DNA from 4 places in the Acidovorax sp. AC410 genome. Region 3 is predicted to be linked to each of the others. Evidence: predicted binding sites of a transcription regulator. Region 3 holds the regulator's gene; each other region holds the start of a gene.
What was found. Region 3 encodes sigma-54, which starts transcription at its own class of promoters, with help from an activator protein. Its sites were predicted from a motif close to TGGCANGNAANCTGCTTT; they were not measured.
Positions count from the first base shown of each region.

Region 1 (3,193 bases), 2.4 Mb from region 3:
CGAACTCGTTCCAGCACGAAGCGAACACGCTGGCTGCCACCGGCTTGCAGATGTCGCAGCCCATGCCCTTGCCATGCTGGGCGAGCAGGTCGCCGAAGCTCTTGATGTTGCCCACGCGCACCAGGTGGTAGATCTCCTGGCGCGAGTACGCGAAATGCTCGCAGATGTGGTTGTTCACCGCCATGCCGCGGCGCGCCATCTCGGCCTTCATGACCTGAGTCACCAGGGGCACGCAGCCGCCGCAGGTAGCGCCGGCCTTGGTGCAGGCCTTCATCTCGGCGATGGTGCAGGCGCCGTTGCCCACGGCCTCGCAGATGCCGCCCTTGGTGACGTTGTTGCACGAGCAGATCTGCGCCGTGTCGGGCAGCGCGTCCACGCCCAGGCCGGGTCTGGCCTTGCCGTCGCTGGACGGGAAGATCAGGAACTCAGGGTCCTCGGGCAGCGCGATGCCGTTGAGCGCCATCTGCAGCAGGGTGCCGTATTCGGTGGCGTCGCCGATCAGCACCGCGCCCAGCAGTTGCTTGCCGTCTTCGCTGATGACGATCTTCTTGTAGACCTGGCGGCGCTCGTCCACGTACTGGCAGGTGCGGCTGTGCGGTGTTTTCGCGTGCGCGTCGCCGATGCTGGCCACGTCCACGCCCATGAGCTTGAGCTTGGTGCTCATGTCCGCGCCCACGAAGGCGGCGTCGGCGTCGCCTGCGATATGGCGGGCGGCCACACGCGCCATGTCGTAGCCGGGCGCCACCAGGCCGAAGGTCTGCTCGTTCCACGAGGCGCATTCGCCGATGGCGTAGACGTCGTGGTCGCTGGTACGGCATGCACTGTCGATGGCCACGCCGCCGCGCGGACCGACCGCCAGCAGGCTCTGGCGCGCCAGGTCATCGCGCGGGCGGATACCGGCGGAGAAGACGATCATGTCGGTCTCCAGCCAGGTGCCGTCGGCGAACACCATGCGGTGGCGCGCGCGGGCGCCATCGGTGATCTCCTGCGTGTTGCGGCCGGTGTGCACCTGCACGCCCAGCTCCTCGATCTTGGCGCGCAGCACGCGGCCGCCGCCCTCGTCCACCTGCACGGCCATGAGCCGCGGGGCGAACTCGACCACGTGGGTTTCAAGACCCATGTCGCTCAAGGCCTTGGCGCACTCCAGGCCCAGCAGGCCGCCGCCCACGACCACGCCGGTCTTGGACTTGGCGCCCGAGGCCTGCATGGCCTCCAGGTCTTCGATGGTGCGGTAGACGAAGCAGTGCTCGCGGTCGCGCCCCGGCACCTGGGGCACGAAGGGGTTGGAGCCGGTGGCCAGCACCAGCTTGTCATAGCTCAGCACCTCGCCATCGGCCGTGGTCACGGTGCGCGTGCGGCGGTCCACCGATGCGGCGCGCGCCGCCAGGCGCAGCGTGAAACCGGTGCGCTCGAAAAAGCCGGGCTCGACCAGGGAGAGCTCATCGGCCGAGGTGCCGCTGAAGAAGGCCGACAAATGCACGCGGTCGTAGGCGGGGCGCGGCTCCTCGCACAGCACGGTGACTTCGACGCCGGTGATGCCGGTTTCGGCCAGGCTTTCGAGGAACTTGTGGCCGACCATGCCGTGGCCAATGAGAACGATTTTCATCATGCTTGCGCATCCTGCAAGAACCCGGGGAACCGTATCGAGGGGTACAGGATGTGCCGTGCCTTGTGGCACAACGCACCCTCCGCGGAACCACGGGCGTGGGTTGGAACTACCAGGCAGCCCGCTGCGACGCTGCGGCTTGCCCGGGTGTTCCGCCATCATTAGCGGAGGGGTTGTTTATCAGTGCGCAGGCAGCTTTACCGGCGGACAACCAGTGTTCAGCAATAAGCGTGCCCGGCTTTTCGAGGGGGATTCATCGCCACGCGCCCAGGCTTTGCCCTCGGGGCGCCTCGCTGCGGTGCAGCACGTCACCAATTTGGGGCGGGCGCCTGGCGAGCCCCCGCCCTGCCCCGGTGCTGCGGCAACGGGGAGGCGCTTCACTCGTGGCGCAGTGCGTCGATGGGGTCCATGCGCGCGGCCCGGCGCGCGGGGAAGTAGCCAAACACCACGCCGATGCCGGCCGAGAACACGAAGGACAGCAGGTTCACGCCCGGGTTGAACAGGTAGGGCACGCCCATCAGCACCGACAACCCCAGCGACGCGGCCGTGGCCAGCACGATGCCGATGAGCCCGCCCAGCGCCGCCAGCACCACGGCCTCGATCAGAAACTGCAGCAGCACCTCGCGCTCGAGCGCGCCGATGGCCAGGCGCAGCCCGATCTCGCGGGTGCGCTCGGTCACGCTGACCAGCATGATGTTCATGATGCCGATGCCGCCCACCAGCAGGCTCACGGCCGCCACCGCGCCGAGCAGCGTGGTCATGACCTTGGTGGTGCCCGACAGCGCCTCGCCCAGCTGCTTGGTATCGAGCACGTTGAAGTTGTCCTCATCGGTGTCGGAGAGCTTGCGCAGCTCGCGCAGCAGCTGGGTCAGGCTGGCCTTTACGCGCTCGGGTTCGCTGCCGTCCTTCATCGACACCAAGAGGGTGTTCACGCGGGTGTTGCCCGTCACACGGCGCTGCAAGGTGCGCAGGGGCACCAGCACGGTGTCGTCCTGGTCGTTGCCGAAGGCGCCCTGCCCCTTGGAGGCCAGAACGCCCACCACCTCGCACGAGAAGGCCTTCACGCGCAGTTGCTCGCCCACCGCGTCGCGCGTGCCGTAGAGCTCGCGCCGCACGGTCTCGCCGATCACGCAAACCGCAGCGCCGGCGCGCAGCTCATCGTCGGTGAATTCGCGGCCGATGCGCAGCGTCCAATTGCCCGTCTGCAGCCAGGCATTGGTGCTGCCGATGATGCTGGTGGACCAGTTGCGCCCGCCCGCCACCACGGTGGCGGACGCACGCGACTCGGGCGCCACGGCCAGGATGCCGCCGATCTGCTGGGCGATGGCATCGGCATCGGTGTCCTTGAAGGCCGCGGCACCGGTGCCGCCGCCCGGCCCCATGCGCTGGCCGGGGCGCACCTGCAGCAGGTTGGTGCCCAGGCCCGAGATCTGGTTCTGGATGGACACCGTGGCACCATTGCCCAGCGTGACCATGGTGATCACCGCGCTCACGCCGATCACGATACCGAGGATGGTCAGGAAGGAGCGCATGAGGTTGCGCCGGATTGAGCGCAACGCCAGCAGGATGGAACTGAGGAACATCAGC
Region 1 is NZ_CEEDCG010000001.1:3,814,560-3,817,752, reverse strand. Features, by position in the region: gene nirB (nitrite reductase large subunit NirB) at 1-1,606, opposite strand, end outside; gene AC0IZS_RS17670 (ABC transporter permease) at 1,984-3,189, opposite strand; gene AC0IZS_RS17665 (ABC transporter ATP-binding protein) at 3,189-3,193, opposite strand, start outside.
Region 1: a site for sigma-54 is predicted at 1,825-1,842, ahead of nirB (nitrite reductase large subunit NirB). Genes of this name have one in related genera too.

Region 2 (3,193 bases), 780 kb from region 3:
GAACACTTCGATGATGGACAGCGACGCGCGGCGCGCGTTGTAGCCCACCAGGGTGCGCAGGTAGCTGTTGTCGACCACGTCGGTGGCGGTGGGTGCGAGGGTGGGGGAGGAAGCGCTGGCCATGGGAATGATGCTGGAAGGGCTGGATGAGAACTATAACGGCGTCCCCGAAGACATCTGCCTTGCGTTTCCCGCGGCCTTGGAAGTTGGCATGGCCTGGGCCAGTGCCCCCGCGCAAGGGCCGCCCCGCCGCGCTGGGGGCGTCCCCCTTCCAGGGGGAAGGCGCGAAGCGACTCAGGGGGTCTTCACGTCTGACTGCGCAGCACACGGCGGTATTGAACTGCCTCGGCCACGTGGCCGACAGCGGTGGCCTCGGCACCGGCCAGGTCGGCAATGGTGCGCGCCACCTTGAGCGCGCGGTGCGTACTGCGCGCCGACCAGCCCAGGCGCGCGGCCGCGGTATTGAGGAACTTGGCGGCTGCATCGTCGAGGTGCAGGTGTTCGTCGATCTCCTGGCCCTGCAGGGCCTGGTTGGTCTTGCCCTGGCGTGCCAGCGCCCGGGCCCGGGCCTGCACCACGCGCTCGCGGATGGCGGCGCTGGATTCGCCGGGCGGCGCCTTGAGCAATTGCTCCGAAGGCACGGCGGGCACCTCCACATGCAGGTCGATGCGGTCCAGCAGCGGGCCGCTGAGCTTGCCCTGGTAGCGCGAGATCTGGTCGGGCGTGCAGCGGCAGGCGCGCTGGGTGGATCCGAGAAAACCGCAGGGACAGGGGTTCATGGCCGCCACCATCTGAAAGCGGGCCGGAAAATCGGCGCGCTGCGCCGCGCGGGAGATCGTGATGTGGCCGGTTTCCAGGGGTTCGCGCAGCGCCTCCAGCGCAGCCCTGGTGAACTCGGGAAATTCGTCGAGGAAGAGCACACCATGGTGCGCCAGCGATATCTCGCCAGGCCGTGGCGGCGAACCTCCCCCTACCAGCGCCACGGCACTGGCCGTGTGATGAGGTTGCCCCGTGGGACGCAGTCCCCAGTGTTCGGGGCTGAAGCGGCCGGCCAGGCTGGAGATGGCGGCGCTCTCCAGTGCCTCCTGCACCGTCATGGGCGGCAGCAGGCCGGCAAAGCGCTGTGCGAGCATGGACTTGCCCGAGCCCGGTGGGCCGGCCATGAGGGCGCTGTGGCCGCCGGCCGCGGCGATCTCCAGCGCGCGCTTGGCCATGGCCTGGCCCTTCACGTCGGCCATGTCGGGGCCCTGCAGCCCGGTGACCATGGGTGTGGGCTGCAGGCGCGTGAAACCGTCGTCGTCCCCTTCCGGGGCGGGCGTGCCCGGCGGCAGAAAGGCGCGCACCACGTCGAGCAGGTGGCGCGCGCGCACCACCTGGGCGTCGGGGACCAGGGCGGCTTCCTCGGCACTGCCAGGGGGCAGCACCAGTTGGGCGCTGATCTGCTGGGTTTGCAGCGCCAGGCTGGTGGCCAGCGCGCCGCGTACGGGGCGCAACTCACCCGAGAGCGAGAGCTCCCCGGCAAACTCATGGCCCGCCAGACGGCTGCCATCGATCTGCCCGCTCGCGGCGAGGATGCCCAGCGCGATGGGCAAGTCGAACCGACCCGAGTCCTTGGGCAGGTCGGCGGGGGCAAGGTTCACCGTGATGCGCTTGTTGTGGGGGAACTCCAGCCCGGCGTTCTGCAGCGCCGAGCGCACCCGCTCGCGTGCCTCTTTCACCTCCACCTCGGCCAGGCCCACCAGGGTGAAGCTGGGCAGGCCATTGGCCAGGTGCACTTCAACGGTGACGGCCGGTGCCTGCAGCCCCAGAAGGGCGCGGCTTTGCACCAAAGCAAGACTCATGGATGACTTTCTCCCCAGATGGGTGCGTTCTACAGCGGACTTGCGTGAAATGCGTCACGGTTGCACCATCGCAGTGCGGTCGTGCCATCCCCTCAACCCTCACTTTAATAGGGAATCCCCATCTGTCCCGCCCCCAGGTGCCACGGCGCGTTGGTAGCGCGTGGCACGGTCCATGCTTAAAGCGCTTGTCCCTACTTTGTCCAACCGGAGGAAACATGACCCGCGCATCCATCAAGTTCCTGGGCGCTGCCCTTGTCGCAACCCTGCCCCTGCTGGCCAGCGCCCAGCTGACTGGCAACGTCAGCCTGACCACCAACTACAAGTTCCGTGGCCAGGACCAGGATGTCTCCAAGGTCAAGGCCGTCAAGCCCGCGATCCAGGGCGGTTTCGACTACGCCTTCGGCGAGTCCGGTTTCTATGTCGGCAACTGGAACTCCAGCGTCGACTGGCTCTCGGGCAACTCCATCGAGTCCGACATCTATGGCGGCTACAAGTTCAAGGCCGGCTCGGTGGACCTGGACGTGGGCCTGCTGACCTACATCTACCCCGGCAACAGCAACGGCAACACCACCGAAGTCTACGGCGCGGCCACCTTCGGCCCGGTGACGGCCAAGTACTCGCACACCCTGTCCAAGGACTACTTCGCCTACGCCGGTCCCGGCTTCAAGGGCCGCAACACCGGCTACCTGAACCTGGCCTTCGCGCAGGAAGTGGCGCCCAAGATCACCGCCAAGGCCTCGGTGGGCTACACGCGCTTTGGTGGCGATATCGCTGCCCCCAACTATCTGGACTACAGCGTCGGTGGTGCCTATGACTTCGGTTCGGGCCTGTCGCTGGGCGCTGCCGTGGTGGGCGCCACCAAGAAGGACTTCTTCGGCCCCGTCAACAAGTCGCGCGTGATCGTCTCGCTGACCAAAACCCTGTAAATCTTTCAGGGGCGCATGGTGCGCCCCTTCCCGGAGGAACCAAAAATGAAAATGGTGACAGCCATCATCAAGCCCTTCAAGCTCGACGAGGTGCGTGAAGCCCTGTCGGACATCGGGGTCCAGGGGATTACGGTGACCGAGGTCAAGGGCTTCGGGCGCCAGAAGGGCCACACGGAGCTGTACCGCGGTGCGGAGTACGTGGTCGACTTCCTGCCCAAGGTCAAGATCGAAGCCGCCGTGGCGGACGAACTGGTGGACCGGGTGATCGAAGCCATCGAGGCCGCTGCACGCACCGGCAAGATCGGCGACGGCAAGATTTTCGTGACGCACCTCGAGCAGGTGGTGCGCATCCGCACCGGCGAAACCGGCAAGGAAGCCCTCTAAGGCACGCCGCATCACACACAAGAGAAAAAAAGCCATGAAAAA
Region 2 is NZ_CEEDCG010000001.1:2,170,311-2,173,503, forward strand. Features, by position in the region: gene AC0IZS_RS10045 (MarR family winged helix-turn-helix transcriptional regulator) at 1-123, opposite strand, end outside; gene AC0IZS_RS10050 (YifB family Mg chelatase-like AAA ATPase) at 306-1,841, opposite strand; gene AC0IZS_RS10055 (TorF family putative porin) at 2,057-2,767, shown strand; gene glnK (P-II family nitrogen regulator) at 2,813-3,151, shown strand; gene AC0IZS_RS10065 (ammonium transporter) at 3,186-3,193, shown strand, end outside.
Region 2: a site for sigma-54 is predicted at 2,003-2,020, ahead of AC0IZS_RS10055 (TorF family putative porin). Genes of this name have one in related genera too.

Region 3 (3,193 bases):
GGTGCGCGCGGCGTGCCGGTGCTGCTCACCAATGGCCAGCGGGTGAACGGCTTCAGCGCCCCGTCCTACGACGCCGTCTTTGCCAAACGCCAATAACCCCCTCCTCTTTCGCTCCATGCTCCGCACCGTACTCGCTTCAATGGCCTTTGCCCTGTGCCTGCCCGTTCTCGCCGAAGAACTGCGCGTTCCCCTGCCCGGCCGCGATGACCTGGTGATCGACCTGCCCGCGCAATGGCGCGCCCAGGTGCGCCGCCCGCACGGGGAGTTGCCGCCCTCGGTGGCCATCAGCGGCCCTGACGCCAAGGCGTTGCAGATGCTTATCACGCCCATCTGGCCTGTGGGCAGTGCGCCCAGGGGCCCCACGGCCGACGAATTGCGGGGGCTGGTGCAGGCGGGTGCCACCCGGGCCCAGCCCAAGGCCGTCGAGAGCGATCTGCCCCTCAAGGACCTGGGCGCCGTGGGCAAGATGGGCTACTACTTCTCGGCCACCGACCGCGCCCCCGAGCCGGACGGCTACAAGCACCTGACCCAGGGCATGCTGGGCATGAACGAGCTGCGCGTGACCTTCACGGTGCTCGTCAACGGCGCTCCGCAGGAGCCTGTGGCCCAGGCGCTGGAGTTGCTGCGCTCGCTGCGGCGCGCACCGGCCTCGAAAGCGCCCTGATGCCCCCCATCCTCGGCACCGTGATGGTCTACGCGCGCGACATGCAGCGCAGCGCAGCGTTCTACCGCACGCACTTCGGTCTTGAGACCACTGGGGACGTGGTGGAGGGCCTGATCGAGCTCCAGGCCCCGGACGGAGGGGCCAGCATCCTGGTCCACCAGGCGGCCAAGAGCGTGAAGCTCGGCCAGGCGGGGGTGAAGCTGTGCTTTCATGTGCCGGACGTGGAAGCCTTCAAGGTCCGTGCGCTGGCACAGGGCCTGGCCTTCGGCAGCACGCACCAGGCCAATGGCTATGCGTTCGCCAATGCCAAGGACCCGGACGGCAATGCCGTCAGCATCTCCAGCCGGGCGTTCCGCCAGCCAGGCTGACAGCGGATCAGAGCGCCTTGCGCAGGTTGGCCGGCGCGATCTTGAGCGCCTCGCGGTACTTGGCCACGGTGCGGCGTGCGCATTCGATGCCCTGCTCCTTGAGCATCTCTGCGATCTGGCTGTCCGAGAGCGGCTTGGCCGGGCTTTCGGCCGCCACGAACTGCTTGATGAGGGCGCGCACGGCCGTGCTCGATGCGTTGCCGCCGGTTTCGGTGCCCAGGCCCGAACCGAAGAAATACTTGAGCTCGTAGGTGCCGATGGGCGTGGACATGTACTTGGCCGTGGTCACGCGGCTGATGGTGGACTCGTGCAGGCCCAGCTCGTCGGCGATGTCGCGCAGCACCAGCGGGCGCATGGCCAGCTCGCCATGGGTGAAAAAGCTCTTTTGCCGCTCGACGATGGCGCGCGAGACGCGCAGGATGGTGTCGAAGCGCTGCTGGATGTTCTTGATGAACCAGCGCGCCTCCTGCAACCGCTGCTGCATGGCCTGGTGGCCCTCGCCGCCCTTGTGGCCGCGCAGGGCGCCGGCGTAGATGTCGTGTACGCGCAGGCGCGGCATCACGTCGGGGTTCAGGGCCACGATGAAGTTGTGCTGGCCGTCGCGGCCATTGGCCCGCCCGGCCTTGCGCACGATGACGTCGGGCACGATGATGTTGCGCTCCACGTCGACGAACTTGCGCCCGGGGCGCGGCTCCAGCCGCGCGATCAGGGCCATGGCGGCGCGCGTGCGCTCCTCGCCGTCGCCGCACAGCTGCGTGAGGCGGCGGATGTCGCGGCGCGCCAGCATCTCCAGCGGCTGCTGGCACACGCGCAGCGCGGTCTGCACGGTGTCAGGGTCGAGCTCGCTGTCTTCGTCGGCCGCCAGGGCCGTGAGCTGCAGTGTGAGGCATTCACCCAGGCCACGCGCACCCACGCCCACGGGCTCCAGGCTCTGCAGCAGGCGCAGCGCCACGGTGAAGCGATGCACCAGCTCTTCGATCTGCTCCAGGTCGTCGGGGCCGGCCAGGGCGATGGCCAGCTCTTCGAGCGGGTCCTCGAGGTAGCCATCGTCGTTGAGCGATTCGATCAGGAAGCGCAGCGCCGCGCGGTCCACCTCGGACAGCCGCAGCGACAGGGCCTGGCGGTGCAGGAAGGCGGTGAGCGATTCGTGCGTGCGGGCCAGTTCGGTGGCATCGGCCTCGTCGCCCTCCGAATCATTGCGGTTGCGGGCCGGCGCATCGCCACCCCACTCGGCATCGTTGGGGGACACGTCCACGGTGCCATCGCCGCTCCAGTCGGGCTCGTCGCCCGCACTGCTGCCCACTTCCGCATCGCCCTGCGGGCTGTCGGCCGGGGTCTCGGTCGACGTGCTGGAGCCCGGGGCACTGGAGTAGACCGCATCGTCGGAACTGTAGTCGTCCGGCTGCGCGGGCGCGTCGGCCGTGTCCACGCCAAACTCCTCGCGCGGGGCCTCGTCGGCATTGCGTTCAAGGAACGGGTTTTCGTCGAGCATCTGCTCGACCTCCTGGCCCAGCTCCAGCGTGGACAGTTGCAGCAACCGGATGGACTGCTGCAGCTGGGGCGTGAGCGCCAGGTGCTGCGATACGCGCAGTGACAGGCCGGGCTTCATCGCACAGCCCCCGGGGACTGCCACGAAGGCAGGTGCATGGCGAACAGGTGGTCCATCGGTCTGCTACATGCGGAAGTGTTCACCCAGGTACACCCGGCGCACTTCGGCGTTGTCGACGATTTCGGAGGGGGTACCCTGGGCCAGCACGTGGCCATCGCTGATGATGAAGGCGTGGTCGCAGATGCCCAGCGTCTCGCGCACGTTGTGGTCGGTGATGAGCACGCCGATGCCGCGCGCCTTGAGGAAGCCGATGATGCGCTGGATCTCGATCACCGCGATGGGGTCAATGCCGGCAAAGGGCTCGTCCAGCAGGATGAAGCGCGGCTGCGTGGCCAGCGCGCGGGCGATCTCCACGCGGCGACGTTCGCCGCCGGACAGGGCCAGCGCGGGCGAGGCGCGCAGGTGCTCCACGCGCAGTTCCGTGAGCAGCGCCGTGAGGCGCTCCTCAATGGCCTGGCGCGGCAGCGGCTGGCCGTCCTCGCCGCGCTGCAGCTCAAGCACGGCGCGCACGTTCTCCTCGACCGTGAGCTTGCGGAAAATCGAGGCTTCCTG
Region 3 is NZ_CEEDCG010000001.1:1,393,961-1,397,153, forward strand. Features, by position in the region: gene AC0IZS_RS06460 (glutaredoxin domain-containing protein) at 1-96, shown strand, start outside; gene AC0IZS_RS06465 (hypothetical protein) at 116-664, shown strand; gene AC0IZS_RS06470 (VOC family protein) at 664-1,032, shown strand; gene AC0IZS_RS06475 (RNA polymerase factor sigma-54) at 1,040-2,641, opposite strand; gene lptB (LPS export ABC transporter ATP-binding protein) at 2,705-3,193, opposite strand, start outside.

Region 4 (3,193 bases), 2.4 Mb from region 3:
TCGGCCATCTTGTTCTTGTTGCCCAGGCTCTCGTCGATCCAGCGGCCGGCTTCCAGGATGGCGGCCGTCACGGCACGCGCCGTGTTGGGGTACTTCTGCACGAACTCCGAGGTCGTGCCCAGCACCTTTTCGGGGTGGTCCTTCCAGATGTCCTGCGTGGTGGTGGCGGTCACGCCGATGCCGTCCATGATGGCGCGGTGGTTCCAGGGCTCGCCCACGCAGAAACCGTCCATGTTGCCCACGCGCATGTTGGCCACCATCTGCGGTGGCGGTACGGTGATGACCTTGGCATCCTTCATCGGGTCGATGCCGTGCGCGGCGAGCCAGTAGTACAGCCACATGGCGTGCGTGCCGGTGGGGAAGGTCTGGGCGAAGGTGTACTCGCGCTTTTCGCTGGCCATGAGCTTGGCCAGGCCGGCGCCGTTGACGGCGCCCTTGTCGGCCAGCTTCTTGGACAGTGTGATGGCCTGGCCGTTCTGGTTCAGGTTCATCAGCACGGCCATGTCCTTCTTGGGGCCGGCCAGGCCCAGGTGTACGCCATACACCAGGCCGTAGAGCACATGGGCAAAGTCGAGCTCGCCGTTGACCAGCTTGTCGCGCACGCCGGCCCAGCTCGCCTCCTTGGTGGGGATGATGGTCACGCCGTACTTCTTGTCGATGCCCAGCACCGAGGCCATCACCACGCTGGCGCAGTCGGTCAGCGGGATGAAGCCGATCTTCACTTCCTTCTTCTCGGGGGCGTCGGAGCCCTGTGCGTGGACGAGTGCGCGCAGGGCCGGGCTCACACCCACGGCGCCCACGGTGGCGGCCTGCAGCACGGTGCGGCGGTTGAGACTGGTTTTGAGCAGATCGGTCATGGTGCTTCCCTGGTGGCGTGAAAAACAAAAAAGGCGTCCCCCCTGCGCCTGGGCTGCTGCAACTTCACAAAGAAAGTCACGCAGCGCCGAGCGCGGGTGGGACGCCTGTGTCCGGTGGCGAGGGGTACCTGCCCGCCATTGGGTGGATACCGCTCATCGAAGACCTTCGTTGGTCTTGTCCAGGTAATGCAAGCCTTGTGCCAGCCCTGTGATCTGCCAGGATGCTCTGTTTTTGATAGCTAACTATCGAATCAAAATGGGATGGTCAGGCGGCTGCTTCATGAAAGCGCGCAAGCCATGCACCGTCTTTGATCGCACAGGTGTTGTGCGATGCACCATCGCGGGCCGTGCTGTGCCAGGGCAGGGGTGGGAGTGGTGCAGTGCGTCCGGCGTGAAACGCGTCTGCTGCAGTGGCAGCGTGCGCAGCGGGGGCCTTGTCAGCCCAGCAGATCGGCCACGTCGAGCATGCGCTGCGCGACGTCGACCAGTTTGAGGCCCTTGTCCATGGCCGTCTTGCGCAGTTTTTCATAGGCGGCCTGCTCGGTCAGGCCCTGGCGTTCCATCAGCAGGCCCTTGGCGCGGTCGATGGTCTTGCGGTCCTTGAGCTCGGTCTTGGCGTCGGCCAGCTCGGCGCGCAGCGCCTGCTCGTGCTGGAAGCGTGCCATCGCCACGTCCAGGATGGGGCGGATGCGCTGGGGCGCCAGGCCCGCCACGATGTAGGCCGACACACCGGCCGCCACGGCCGCCTTCACGTGCGAGGTGTCCTCGTCGTTGGTGAACATGACGATGGGGCGGCGCTCGTTGCGCGTGGCCATCACCACATGCTCCAGGGCATCGCGTGCTTCGCTTTCGGCGTCCACGATGATGAGGTCCGGCTGCAATTGCGCCAGGCGCTCGCTCAGGAACACGTCGGCCGGCAGCGTGGCCACCAGGTTGAAGTTGTTTTCCAGCAGGCCAATGCGCAGCGCCCGCGAGCGCTCTGCCTGCAGCAGGGCGTGCTCGTCGTCGGGGTCGGCAACCGCCAGATCGGGGGCGACCACCACTATGCGCAAGGCCTCATTCATGCCGTCAGCATAGCAAGATTTGCGCCACAAATTGGTGCGCCGGGCTGGTGCGGACAGGGGTCTACCCTGCTTTTGAAGGGCCAATGGCGGCGGGGGCCTGAAACTTGCTAATAGAGTGTGTATTGGGAGGGCATACCCGATAGCGCCTCTTCGCGGCGTCGCATATACATCCGGTCACATTGACATACTGATATGGAGCTTCCTGCATGAACCTGCCCATCGACCGGCGCCGATTCTCGGCCAGCCTGGCCTTTACCGCTGTGGCCGCCACCGCCCTGTTGGCGGGTTGCGGCAAAGTGCCCGACACCATCAAGATCGGGGTGGCCCAGCCCCTGAGCGGGCCCCTGGCCGCCCTGGGGCAGGACTTGCTCAACGGGGTGAACCTGGCCGTGGCCGAACTCAACAAGGGCGGCTACACCGTGGACGGCAAGCGCGTGACACTGGAGGTGGTGTCCGTGGACGACAAGGCCGACGCTGCCACCGGCAAGACCGTGGCCCAGCAACTGGTGGATGCCGGCGTGGTAGCGGTCATCGGCCACCTGAATTCGGGCGTGAGCATCGAGACGGCACCCATCTACGCGGCCAAGGACATTCCGCAGATCGCCATCTCCACCAACCCCAAGTTCACCCAGCTGGGCTTTCCCACCACCTTCCGCATGGTGGCCAACGACACGCTGCAGGCGCGCGCCATCGGCTCGTTCGCCGCCACGCAGCTGGGCGCCAGCCGCTACGCAGCGCTGGACGACGGCACCCCCTACGGCAAGGGCCTGGCCGACGGCGCGGCCGAGCAGCTCAAGGCGGAGAAAAAGGAAGTCGTGGTGCGCAAGTCCTTCGACGACAAGACCACCGCCTTCGATGCCCTGGCCGGTGAGCTCAAGGCCGCCAAGGTCGAGGTCATCGTCTCCACCCTCAATGACTTCCAGGCCATTGCCCTGCTGGAGGCGCTCAAGAAGGTTGACCACACCAAGGTGCGCCTCTTGGGTGGCGACACCATCAAGACCACCGACATGGCCAAGGGCGCCGGCATCGTGGAAGGCATTTACGCCACCTCGCCCGTGCTGGAGGCCAAGGAGTTCACCACCGGCAAGCCCTTCCTCGAAAAGTATGTGGCCGAGTTCAAGAAGCCGCCGGCCTACGGCGGCCACTACAGCTACGACAGCACCTACGTGCTGTCGGCCGCGATCCAGAAGGCCAAATCCGCCAACCCCAAGGACATCACCAAGGCCATGCACAGCATCAACGGCTATGCGCCGGTGATTGGCACCATGACCT
Region 4 is NZ_CEEDCG010000001.1:3,780,036-3,783,228, forward strand. Features, by position in the region: gene AC0IZS_RS17525 (CmpA/NrtA family ABC transporter substrate-binding protein) at 1-857, opposite strand, end outside; gene AC0IZS_RS17530 (ANTAR domain-containing response regulator) at 1,295-1,921, opposite strand; gene AC0IZS_RS17535 (branched-chain amino acid ABC transporter substrate-binding protein) at 2,128-3,193, shown strand, end outside.
Region 4: a site for sigma-54 is predicted at 1,931-1,948, ahead of AC0IZS_RS17530 (ANTAR domain-containing response regulator). Genes of this name have one in related genera too.